2 regions of the Kitasatospora sp. cg17-2 genome follow, and region 1 is predicted to be linked to the other one. Evidence: riboswitches for the same ligand, from Rfam matches in the RefSeq annotation. Region 1 holds a riboswitch; the other holds the start of a gene.
What was found. Region 1 has a riboswitch for cyclic di-AMP ahead of ACW14Y_RS24440 (LysM peptidoglycan-binding domain-containing protein). Riboswitches for the same ligand answer to the same signal wherever they lie in the genome.
Positions count from the first base shown of each region.

Region 2: it holds a riboswitch for cyclic di-AMP, as region 1 does, so the genes downstream of both, ACW14Y_RS19955 (M23 family metallopeptidase) here and ACW14Y_RS24440 (LysM peptidoglycan-binding domain-containing protein) in region 1, are expected to answer to the same signal.

Region 1 is NZ_CM132923.1:5,791,273-5,795,049, forward strand. Features, by position in the region: gene ACW14Y_RS24435 (cytochrome P450 family protein) at 1-867, shown strand, start outside; cyclic di-AMP (ydaO/yuaA leader) riboswitch at 1,099-1,247, shown strand; gene ACW14Y_RS24440 (LysM peptidoglycan-binding domain-containing protein) at 1,253-2,215, shown strand; gene eno (phosphopyruvate hydratase) at 2,534-3,777, shown strand, end outside.
Region 2 is NZ_CM132923.1:4,734,796-4,738,572, reverse strand. Features, by position in the region: gene ACW14Y_RS19965 (alpha/beta fold hydrolase) at 1-712, opposite strand, end outside; gene ACW14Y_RS19960 (YiaA/YiaB family inner membrane protein) at 820-1,110, opposite strand; cyclic di-AMP (ydaO/yuaA leader) riboswitch at 1,356-1,526, shown strand; gene ACW14Y_RS19955 (M23 family metallopeptidase) at 1,539-2,408, shown strand; gene ACW14Y_RS19950 (hypothetical protein) at 2,479-3,471, opposite strand; gene ACW14Y_RS19945 (GNAT family N-acetyltransferase) at 3,515-3,777, shown strand, end outside.

The DNA of each region.
Region 1 (3,777 bases):
TCCGCCGACCTCATCCACGAGTTCGCCTTCCCGCTCCCCATCTACGCGATCTGCGACCTGCTCGGGGTGCCGGCCGAGGACCAGGACGACTTCCGGGACTGGGCCGGGATGATGATCCGGCACGGCGGCGGCCAACGCGGCGGTGTGGGGCGGGCGGTGAAGCGGATGCGGGCCTACCTCGCGGAGCTGATCCACCGCAAGCGCGCGGATCCCGGGGACGACCTGATCTCGGGGCTCATCCGGGCCAGCGACCACGGCGAGCACCTCACCGAGAACGAGGCCGCGGCGATGGCCTTCATCCTGCTCTTCGCGGGGTTCGAGACGACGGTGAACCTGATCGGCAACGGCGTCTACGCGCTGCTGCGCAATCCGGGGCAGCGGGCCCTGCTCCAGGAGTCGATCGGGCGCGGCGAGAGCGCGCTGCTGGAGACCGGGATCGAGGAACTCCTTCGCTACGACGGCCCGGTGGAGATGGCCACCTGGCGGTTCGCGACGAGTCCGCTGACCATCGGCGGGGTGGAGATCCCGGTCGGCGACCCGGTGCTGGTGGTGCTCGCGGCGGCGGACCGGGACCCGGCGCGGTTCGCGGACGAGAACACCCTCGACCTGGCCCGGGCGGACAACCCGCACCTGGGCTTCGGGCACGGCATCCACTACTGCATCGGCGCCCCGCTGGCGCGCCTGGAGGGGCGGGCCGCGCTGACCACCCTGCTGTCCCGGCTGCCGGACCTCCGGCTCGCCGCGGATCCGGAGGAACTGCGCTGGCGCGGTGGTCTGATCATGCGCGGACTTCGTGAACTTCCGGTGGAATTCACGCCGGAAGCGACCTCGGTGACAACCTCCGCCGACCCCTCGGCAGTTCATTGAGGGGGGCTCACGACACGCTGACGCCGAGTCTCCACGGCCAGGAACCGACCGGCGTGAATCTCCATCAACCCGGACATACCTCTTCGGTTGGTAGGCAATCCATCACCTGACGTGATTTCCGTGTGATAGCGGCGATATGAGCTTGTGATTGCTCTGAAGATCTGTCTACTCTCCGGGGAGCCCGCGGAAGCGGGTCCCGTGCGCGGAACGCCGAGTCCTGCCCGCCGCGTCACCGGAAACCGACCAGAACCCTGGGCAGGGGCGGGGGAACCAGGTCTTGCGCCGTCTCCCACGGCTTGGGGTGAAGCCGCCTCCGCGCGGCCGGGCCACCTCCCGGTCCGAACCCGACAGCTCACCTCGCAGGCGTGCGGAGAGGGACTTCCTCATGCTGTTCGTCGGAACCGGCCGTCATCGTCGCCGCACCCAGACCGAGAAGGCCATCGCCGTCGCCGGTGTCGCCGGCGTCGGGCTGGCGATGCCGATCCTCACCGCCACCGGCGCCTCGGCCGCCCCGGCCTCGACCTGGGACGCCGTCGCCCAGTGCGAGAGCGGGGGCAACTGGGGCATCAACACCGGCAACGGCTTCTACGGCGGCCTGCAGTTCACCTCCAGCACCTGGAAGGCGTTCGGCGGCACCTCGTACGCGCCGCAGGCCAACCAGGCATCGAAGGCGGCGCAGATCACCGTCGCCGAGAAGGTGCTGGCCTCGCAGGGTCCGGGCGCCTGGCCGGTGTGCTCCAAGAAGGCTGGCCTGAGCAAGGGCGGTGCCCCGGCGGCGGTCGACACCTCGACGGACGCCGCCCCGGCCGCCCCGAAGCCGCAGGCCCCGCAGGCGCAGATCGAGCAGCAGGCCCCGAAGGCCGCGCCGAAGCACGCCGCCCCCAAGTCGCAGGCCCCGCAGGCCCAGCAGGCTCCGCAGACCCAGCAGTACGCGCCGAAGCACGCCGCCCAGCCGGCGCCGCAGGTCCAGCAGCAGGCGCAGCAGCAGACCCAGTCGCAGGCGCCGTCGTTCTCCGGCCGGTCCGGCTGGGACGCCGACGCCAAGGTGTTCTGGTACCAGAACAACGGCGCCTGGTACTGGACCAGCCACCAGGGCGTGTACCAGCAGTACGCGGGTCAGGGCACCGCCGCCGCACCGCAGCAGGCGCAGCAGACCCGGCAGGCCCCGCAGGTCCAGCAGGCGCAGGGCGGCCAGGGCTACACCGTCCGCGACGGCGACACGCTCGCCGGGATCGCGACCGCGCAGGGTGTCCAGGGCGGCTGGCAGGCCCTGTACGACGGCAACCGCGGCACCGTCGGCGGCGACCCGGACCTGATCGTCCCCGGCCAGGTCCTCGCCCTCGGCTGACGCCCGCGCCCACTGGCCGCCCGGCCGCCTGCCCTCCTGCCGGCCCGTCACCGGACAGGCGGACAGGCGGCCGGGCGGGCAGGTCCGTCGGACCGGCCCGTTCCGCCCCCGTTCCGCCGCCGGTCCGTCCCGCGGCGTCCGCGGCCGGGCAACCAGGTGAACTACCGGTGGGTAGCACGGCCACACGCTGAGACGGAGCCGAGGTCGACGTGGCCCGGACAGCCGGTGCGGTTAGGCTCTGGTCGTAACGACTCCGCAATCGTCCGGTCGACGGCACCCCACTGTCAGCCGGTACCTGCTTCCGCTAGGAGATGCCTCGTGCCGTCCATCGATGTCGTCGTAGCCCGTGAGATTCTCGACTCGCGCGGCAACCCCACGGTCGAGGTCGAGGTCGGCCTCGACGACGGCAGCACCGGCCGTGCCGCTGTCCCGTCGGGTGCCTCCACCGGTGCCTTCGAGGCCCTGGAGCTCCGCGACGGCGACAAGAACCGCTACTTCGGCAAGGGCGTGGAGAAGGCCGTCCTGGCCGTCATCGAGCAGATCGGCCCGGAGCTGGTCGGCTACGACGCCACCGAGCAGCGCCTGATCGACCAGGCCATGCTCGACCTGGACGCCACCCCGGACAAGTCCTCGCTCGGCGCCAACGCCATCCTGGGCGTCTCGCTGGCCGTCGCGCACGCCGCCTCCGAGGCCAGCGACCTGCCGCTGTTCCGCTACCTGGGCGGCCCGAACGCGCACGTCCTGCCGGTCCCGATGATGAACATCCTCAACGGCGGCTCGCACGCGGACTCCAACGTCGACATCCAGGAGTTCATGATCGCTCCGATCGGCGCGGAGTCCTTCTCCGAGGCCGTCCGCTGGGGCGTCGAGGTCTACCACACGCTCAAGGGCGTGCTGAAGGAGCGCGGCCTCTCCACCGGTCTGGGCGACGAGGGCGGCTTCGCCCCGAACCTGGACTCCAACCGCGAGGCCCTCGACCTCATCGTCGAGGCCATCCAGAAGGCCGGCTACGTGCCGGGCAAGGACATCGCGCTGGCCCTGGACGTCGCCGCCTCCGAGTTCTTCGAGGACGGCGCCTACCAGTTCGAGGGCAAGGGCCTGACCTCCGCCGAGCTGATCGAGTACTACGCCGGCCTGGTCGCCGCCTACCCGCTGGTCTCGATCGAGGACCCGCTGGACGAGTCGGACTGGGACGGCTGGAAGGCCATGACCGAGAAGCTGGGCGACAAGGTCCAGCTGGTCGGCGACGACCTGTTCGTCACCAACCCGGCCCGCCTGGCCCGCGGCATCGAGACCGGCACCGCCAACGCGCTGCTGGTGAAGGTCAACCAGATCGGTTCGCTGACCGAGACCCTGGACGCCGTCGAGCTGGCCCAGCGCAACGGCTACCGCTGCATGATGTCCCACCGCTCCGGCGAGACCGAGGACGTCACCATCGCCGACCTGGCCGTCGCCACCAACTGCGGCCAGATCAAGACCGGTGCCCCGGCCCGCTCCGAGCGCGTCGCCAAGTACAACCAGCTGCTGCGCATCGAGGAGATCCTCGACGACGCCGCCGAGTA
Region 2 (3,777 bases), 1.1 Mb from region 1:
CCTGCCGGTCGGCGACCAGCTCCGGGTCGCCGAAGTCGGGGTCCTTGGAACCCATCACCACCAGCGCCGGGCAGCGCACGGCCGAGGTCCAGCCGACGGGCGAGGAGTCGCCGTGCACATAGCCGCGGGTGGCGGCCCGCCGGCCCGGGGTGCGCAGCGCGGAGACCAGTCCGGCCACGTACTCCTCGTGGTCGGCGGGCTTGGGGCCGGGGAAGGCGGCCTTGCGCAGGTAGAGCCCCCAGAACGCGGGCGAGCGCACCAGCAGCGCGCCCATCGCCCGGACCATCGCCCGCTGCAGGGCGGTCGGCGGCACGTTCTCGACGAAGGCGTCGATCAGGACGATCCCGGCGACCCGCCCGGGGGCGTCCGCGGCGGCTCTGACCACGCTGGCGCCGGTGTAGGAGTTGCCCGCCAGCACGGCCCGGTCGATGCCCAGGTGGTCCAGCAGGGCGAGCACGTCGCCGGCGATCGCGGCGGGGGAGTAGTCCTCCCAGAGGATCGAGGACTCGCCGAAGCCGCGCAGGTCCATGGTGATCACCCGGCGGCCGGCGGCGGTCAGCAGCGGGCGCAGGTGCCGGTACGCGGCCCGGCTGTCGAGCATCCCGGGGAGCAGGACGACGGGGGCGCCGTCGCCGTGCCCGGTGTCGTCGAAGGCGATCCGGCCACCGGGAAGGTCGAGGTAGCGGGTGGCGGGGGCGATGGTGCCGTTCATGGGAGCCTCCTCGGGGCGGGTCGTCGGCGAGCGCCGATAGCCATAAAGCTAAGGCTAATAGCCTTAGCCGTCAAGCCCTCCCGAGCGGCGGTCCGCGCCCGGGCCGGTCAGACTCCCTCCACCTTGAACGGGTCGTGCTCGGTCAGCAGCTTGTCCAGCCGGGCCTGGTCGACCCTGGTGACGAGATCGGTGGTCTCCTGCCGGTCCCGGACCACCTTGGCCAGGGTGAACGCGGAGGTGACCGTCCAGAGCAGGCCGACGGCGAGGAAGGCCCTGGTCCACGGCTCGACCGGGAGGAAGGCGATCCCGAAGCCGAGGGCGGCGCCGGAGAGGGCGAAGGACAGGACGGCCTGGATGTAGTAGGCGGCCGTGGTGCGTGACTGCATCGGTGCGCTCATGGCGCCCAGAATGGCCGCGCGCTCCCGGCTGCACATGAGTAGTCGTACTCAGATGGGACCCCGTTCGTTGACGTCCTCTCACGTTCGGTAGTGTCAGGTGTCATCAAACGTCACAAATCGCCCATCGGGCCGCGTAGCGTCCGATCCGTGTCCGGTCGTCACCAACGGATGGCTTGGAATCGGGGGACTCTCGGATTAACGTTTGATAACGCAGCGCGGTCCGCAACGCCGTACCCAGACGGCACCGTGCGCCGTCGCCTAATCCCGCCGGCCGGCCTCCGGGCAGGCCATGGGAGCCGGGGAACCATGTTCCTTGGGGTGAATCGGCAGGGTCAGGGCACCGCCCGGGCTCAGCCGTAGGAGACCTTCCTGCTCCGAACCCGTCAGCTAACCCGGTAGGCGCGAAGGAAGGAAAGGAGCGCGCCTCCGTGGCGTCGACGCACACCCAGGCACACCCGTCCGGGTCCTCCACCGGCACCCAGCTGCTCGACCATCCCGGCCCGTTCGCTGGCCACGGCCCCTTCGGCGGCCCTGCCGACGAGAGCGCCCCGCCGGTCGCCGACACCAGTCGGCACCGGATGCCCCGTCAGACCCGCGGCACCGCGCCGCTGCTCGGCGTCACCGCCGTCGCCGCCACCCTGGGCGCGACCGGCTTCGCCTCCGCCACCCCGGCCGCCGCGCCCGCCGTGGAGAGCCCCGACGAGACCCCGGTCGCGCTCTCCGCCGACCCCGGCCTCGCGCTCGCCGCCCGGATCCAGCAGCAGGCCGACAGCCAGCGCACCGCGGCCGAGGAGACGGCCCGGGTCCAGGCCGCCCAGGAGGCCGAGGCCAAGCGCGCCGCCCAGGTCGCCCAGCAGGAGCAGGCCAGGCGCACCGCCGAGGAGGCCGAGAAGGCCAAGCTCGCGGCCATCAAGCTGCCCGTGCGCGACTACCGGCTCTCCGCCCACTACGGCCAGAGCGCGCGCTACTGGGCGCACCTGCACACCGGCCTCGACTTCGCCGCCGACCAGGGCGAACCCGTCTACGCGGTCGGCCAGGGCACCATCACCTCGGCCGGCTGGGCCGGCGCCTACGGCTACCGGATCGTCGAGACCCTGCCCGACGGCACCGAGATCTGGTACTGCCACCTCTCCTCGATCATCAAGGGCTCCGGCAAGGTCCTCCCCGGCCAGCAGATCGGCAAGGTCGGCGCGACCGGCAACGTCACCGGCGCCCACCTGCACGTCGAGGTCCGCCCCGGCGGCGGCGCCCCGGTCGACCCGGAGACCTGGTTCGAGCAGCGCGGCGTCACCCCCTGACCCCGCCTCCCCCCGAACAGGACGAGGGGCCCCGGCCGCACCGGCCGGGGCCCCTCGCCGTCCTCCGCGCCTACTCCGGCGCCGGTTCCTCCCCGGCCCCGGTCGGCCACTCGCCGTCCGCCGGCCAGTCCCCGTCCGCGGGCTCCTCGCCGTCCGCCGGCCAGTCCCCGTCCGCCGACTCCTCCGCCCAGGCCGCGTCCAGCCCGGCCAGATAGGCCTCGATCTCCGCCGGCCCCGGCTCCGGCGCCAGCTCCGGGAACTCCGCCACCAGCAGCTCCGGCAGCCCCGGCACCGTCCAGGTGCCGGCCAGCTCCAGCGCCGCCAGCGCCGCCGCCTCCTCGAACGCCCCGAAGTCCCCGGCCAGCTCCTCCGGCATCGGCCGGCCGAGCGCCGTCAGCTCGGCCAGGTTCCGGTAGCTGCGCCGCATCAGCCCCTGCTCCAGCAGCCGCCGCGCGCCGTCCGTCGCCATCCCGACCGCCAGCGTCCGGCCGCCGGCCTCCCAGCCGCCGTCGTCCACCGGGTCCAGCGTGCCGTCCGTCTCCAGCGCCGTGAACGCCGCCGTCCGCTCCTCCTCCGGCAGCTCCCGGAACCCCTCCAGCCAGGCCCGCACCGCCGCCCCGTCCGCGGTGTCCACCCCGGCCGCGCGCAGCAGCAGTGTGTACAGCCGGGGCCAGGTCACCAGGTCCGCCCGGCGCAGCAGTCCGGCCGCCACCTCGCCCTGCCACTCGGCCTCCGCGTGCAGCCGCTCCTGCCGCTTGGCGTTCAGCCGCTTCGCCGCCCGCCGGTGGTCGATCAGCAGCCGCACCGCCGCGCCGTACGCGAGCGGGTCCTGCCCCGGCTCCGGCTGGACGTACAGGTACAGCCGCTCGTACAGCAGGTGCTCCACCGCGGCGGAGGTGAGTTCGGGCCAGCCGTCGTGCATCCTGCCCTCGCCCAGCTCCAACAACGCCAGCACCGCTCGCAGCGGGCCCTCGGCGACCGGCTCGCGGCCCTCCGCCTCCGCCCAAACGAGCAGCTCGGCGGCCTTGGTGCGCGGGGCGAGCCGCAGGTCTTCGTCTTCCATAACCACGAACCGTAACCGCTGGTCGCGGGTAGGGTCGGGAGCCATGGTCCCCGTTCGACTCACCGGCCCCCGGCTTGCCGTTCGCGAGTTCCACCACACCCCCGAGGACGTGGCCGCGCTGCACGCCGTGTTCGGCGACCCGGAGGCCACCCGCTACCTCCCGTTCGCCCCGCGCGACCTGGAGACCTGCGACGACCAGGTCGCCCAGTTCGTCGAGGAGGCCGAGAAGGAGCACCGGGAGGTCTACCGGCTCGCCGTCACCCGCCGCGCCGACGCCGAGGACCCGGCCCGCGCCGTCCCGATCGG